One region of the Arthrobacter sp. JUb119 genome, then DNA from elsewhere that is predicted to be linked to it. Evidence: riboswitches for the same ligand, from Rfam matches in the RefSeq annotation. Region 1 holds a riboswitch; the other holds the start of a gene.
The links. Region 1 has a riboswitch for S-adenosylmethionine ahead of M2368_RS13435 (acyl-CoA dehydrogenase family protein). Riboswitches for the same ligand answer to the same signal wherever they lie in the genome.
Positions count from the first base shown of each region.

Region 2: it holds a riboswitch for S-adenosylmethionine, as region 1 does, so the genes downstream of both, M2368_RS09845 (OsmC family protein) here and M2368_RS13435 (acyl-CoA dehydrogenase family protein) in region 1, are expected to answer to the same signal.

Region 1 covers NZ_JANUFE010000005.1:47,440-49,637, forward strand. Annotated here, with positions in the region: gene M2368_RS13435 (acyl-CoA dehydrogenase family protein) at 1-1,163, opposite strand, end outside; SAM riboswitch class I at 1,214-1,304, opposite strand; gene M2368_RS13440 (SdpI family protein) at 1,579-1,953, shown strand; gene M2368_RS13445 (GntP family permease) at 2,029-2,198, opposite strand, start outside.
Region 2 covers NZ_JANUFE010000003.1:181,885-184,082, forward strand. Annotated here, with positions in the region: gene M2368_RS09840 (DEAD/DEAH box helicase) at 1-1,150, opposite strand, end outside; SAM riboswitch class IV at 1,291-1,412, shown strand; gene M2368_RS09845 (OsmC family protein) at 1,444-1,995, shown strand; gene M2368_RS09850 (L-idonate 5-dehydrogenase) at 2,072-2,198, opposite strand, start outside.

The sequences.
Region 1 (2,198 bases):
TTGTAGTCCACAGGGTCATGCAGCGAATGGGTGCGCACATTGCGCCAATACAGGTCCAGGCCCACCGAGTTCGCGGTAGAGGATGAGCCGGTGACCTCGAAGATCCGGTTCGCCACGTCCACGCCCACTTCAGTGGAGACCACCTTGGCTTCAGCAATTTCCACGGCCAATGCCGCTCGCTCGGGCTGGGTGACATCCCCGGCCTTGGAGAGAAGGGCATCGAATTTCCGGCCCAGTTTCTCGGTCAGTGCCGCCACTGCTGCGGTGCGGGCTTTGAGCTCCCCGACGGTGCGCTGGAAGATCGGGTCCTGCGAGTAGCTTTCGGCCTGCGAGAACAGCCAGGCGTTTTTGCGGCCCAGCAAGATCTGCTTGCCGCGCGCCAGCGCTCCCTGGGCGATACCCAGGTAGAAGTTGGCGAAGGCCAGCTGGATTCCGGGGGTGAGCAGGGTGGAGACCGGCTCATCGGTGACGAATCCAAGCAAGTCCCCGGCTTCGAGCCGCACGTTGTGGAATTTCAAGGAATTCGAAGCGCTCAGCCGCTGACCCAGGTAGTCCCAGTCGTCGACGATTTCCAGGCCATCGATATCGCGTGGCAGAACGAACGCGAGAATCTGCCCGTCGTATTCCCCGCCCTGGACCAGCGCGTTGATGACGATGACCTCGCCAACACCGGAACCCGTGGAGAACCGCTTGGCCCCATTCAGGCGGTAGCCGTCTCCCTCGGCGCTCAGCGTCAAATCCGGATCAACTGGATTCACCGAATCGCCCCAGAGCCAGCCGCCTTCCACAGTGCGCTGCCACCATGCACCTTGGGCTTCGGCCGGGGCGTAGAAGGCAATGCCCGACTGGTTGATGTAGTGGTAAGCCAGCAACTGCGAGATGGAGCCATCAGCTGCGGCGAGTATGCGGACCGCTTCGAAGGCCGTTTCCCAATGGGCTCCGGCTCCGCCGAATTCTGCAGGTACCAAGAGATTGAGCAACCCGGCTTCGCGTAGCAGCTGCACCTCGGCGAAAGGCTGCTGGTTCTTGCGGTCGCGCTCCAGCGCATCAGTCGCCAGTTGATCAGCCACTTGCTGGGCGACGTCGCGCCAGTGAGCGAGTTCTGCTTGATCGGCAGTGCCGGTGTATGGCACGCGCGGTAATTTGGTATTCAATACAGTCATCTTCGTTCTCCTCTTGAGCTATGGATTCCGAAGGATGCAGAAAATCTGCGGATCCATCGAACCTGGCGTTAGCACTACCTGCGGGATGCAGGCTTGCTGCGGCGTCTTGGAGCCAGGTCTCTCAGCCGCTCTGGATGGGTTGTGCTCTGAGTCAAGCATTGCTGGCAGGTCCTCGGGAAGGGTTCTGTCATACGGAGGAACAGCAGGACAAAATACGTCATCTTCGAGCCTTCGCCCTGCCGGGAAACGGGCAGAAAAGCCGTCATATGACCTTCGCATGACGCAATTGGCATGCCGGAACTGGATCTCAAGAGCTTTTCCGCAGGCATCGATTGGGAACACAGCGTGGATCAGGGAACTTCGATGCGACCGCATAGGATGGCCATTCAAGATCAATCGGCAGAAGAGGCGGCAAGTGGATCCAGCAGGCGTCATTGCCTTCATGTTCGGGTTGCTGAGCATAACGTTGGTGGCAGCGTTCCTAGCACCGATGGCACGGGACCGAAAGCTCGCTCGAAATGCGGCAATCGGCATCAAGACGCGCCACACCTTGGCCAGTGACGAGGCCTGGCTTACCGGGCATCAGCAGGCTGCGCCCCTGATTGCCGTGGCCTCCATGGCCGGCTGGGCGGCGTTGGCCTGCGCAGGAGTTCTTTGCGTGCTGGGCCAGTTCGGTTTCGCCTTCGCCGCGACCGGGGCCGGCTACCTGGCCGCCATCGCGTTGCTGGTGATCTCGACTGCCAAAGCGAATAAGGCCGCGCGGGGCGTCCAGGCGGCTGGGCTCGGCTAACCCGGCACTGCTTAAAGAAACGGATCGCACCATCTGCCGATGGTGCGATTCGTTTCTTTCTTGGAAAGCGCGCTGCTACAGCAGTACGGCTCCGAGAACCAGTACAGTCAGGAATGCCGCGGTGCCCTGGATGGCGGTAGCCACGCTCAGGGTCTTGTACGCGGTAATCACCGGAATGCGGCTGAGCTGCGAGACGACCCAGAAGTAGGAGTCGTTGGCGTGCGAGACAACCATCGCACCGGCGC
Region 2 (2,198 bases), on a different contig from region 1:
CCAGGGACAGCTTGAGGCTGGGGCGTGCTGGAACAGGGATGCTGTAGCTGTCATCCTCGCTCTTCAACGGTGCCATCAGGCGCAATCGGTCCAGGTGCTGGCGCTCGAAAAGCTCAACGCCTTCCTGCGGGATGGATTGCGCACCGGATTCAATAAATGTGGCCAGTTCCTTCGTGACCGGTTCAGCGAACCGGGCCAAACCGATTTCCCTGGCCTTCGGCAAGGGGCTGGACGCGTAAGCCAACAAGGTCGGCGGCGTGCCTATGGGCAAGAGGTAGACGTGCTCTTCGCTCGGCCCGCGCAGCTTCCCTTCCATGCTCAGGCCATGTTCACCGCGACGCACATCCACGTGTGCCATGGCTGGTTGCTCGCTGAACTCCACCGGGGCCTTGGCCGTAGAACCGCCGTTGACGATCTGCACTCCAGCTTCACGCAGGGCTTCGAACGCATCCAGCAGGTCCTGGCCTGGAAGATCCATCAAGGAGATCCACTCCTTGGGATCCCACGAATGGCGATAAGTATCTTGTTCAACGTGTTCACGCAACCGGTCCAGTTCAACGACCGCACGACGCTGCTTCTTGGAGAACCGCGTATCAAAAGCAACATTGCGCCAGCTGATCCCGGTTTGGATCCAGGGGCTCTTGGTGCCCTGGCGGGCCGGGCGTGCCTGCAAGGTCAGCGCGTCCTCGCCGCCATAACGCGGTTCGCTTACCACTTTCAGGATCAATCCCAGCGGTTCTTCGGCAACCAGCGGCTCATCGGAAATGACTGGAAGCAGACGGTCAAGGGTACGTTCCCACTGCGGCTTGCTATTGCGTTTCCAAGCGTGGGGATCCACCCCGGAGTCGGAGACGAAAAAGCCCTGGTCTTCTTCGGTGGTGACCTCAATGAGCAAGGCGGCGACATCTTCACAGGACTGAACCCCCGGATGCTTGCCGCAGAAGCTGGTGAAGCTGATATTGCCCTCGGTGATTTCCAATTGGGCCATCACCGATTCACGCAGCACCACACCGGAGATGCGGGTAGATCCCGGTTGCATTACCCGGTTGGCGATCTGCACTTTTCCGGAATCACACAGGAATTGGCCCAGGTTGTATTCGGATTCGGTCACCAAGGTCTGGGCCGCAGAAAGTGTCAGCTGGAATTCCATACTCGCCGTTCATTGTTCGTGCAGTGGGCGCCCGAGAGCTAGATTCCATCTTAGCGAGCCGGAAAGCAAGATGCCCGGTGACGAAAAGTTACTTCTGCCCTTTACCCGCGGGCCCTGCAACCGATAGAAATTAATCACTGAATCACGAGTTCCACTCTTTGAGCCCTGGCTGAGTGGACGGCAACCCTCCTGCGTCATTGTGCGGGGTGCCCCAGGTGAAGATTCGACGCATCTTGAACGCCAAGATGCGTAAGCGATGGCGCCCCTTGCGCCAGAAAGGGGATCAATTCCCCATGACTAATGCAGCATCTGCCCCAACCGTATCCGAAGACCGCGCACAGCGCCTGCAGGAAGCAGGCAAGGGCTGGGGCGAACGAATTTCGGCTGCCCCGCAAAGTGCCCAATTGACTTTCACCGTCGAGGGCGAAGGCTTCGATTCGGTAGCCAGCAACATTGTCTCCGGCAAGCACACCTTCCAGGTCGACGAGCCAGCTGCCCTGGGCGGCAGCGACCTGGCCGCAAGCCCCGTGGAATACGCGCTCGGAGCGCTCATCTCCTGCCAGGTTGTGGTCTACCGCTTGTACGCGCAGAACCTCGGCATCCAGGTGGACGACGTGAAGATCCAGGCCAATGGCCACCTCGATGTCCGCGGACTCTTCGGCATCGACCAGACCATCCGCCCCGGCTTCTCGTCGGTGGATCTGGACATCCGGATTGCCGGACCGGAATCAGCTGAACGCTATGAAGAACTGCGCCGCGCAGTGGATGCACACTGCCCGGTGCTGGACCTCTTCGCCAATCCGGTGCCCGTGACAACCGCGGTAAGCATCGCAGAGACCAACTAGAGTTCGCTGAACTAAAAAGCACCGCGGCGGCCCCCGACTTCAGGGGCCGCCGCGGTGCACTTCTAGCTGAAGCCAACTATTGCCCCAGGAAGTTCAGCAGGACTTTGCCGGAGCGAGCCGAATCCTTGGCCGTTTCGAAGGCTTCAAGCGCATCGGCGACCGGGAACTCGTGGGTTACCGCCTCGGAAACCTGCAGTGAACCG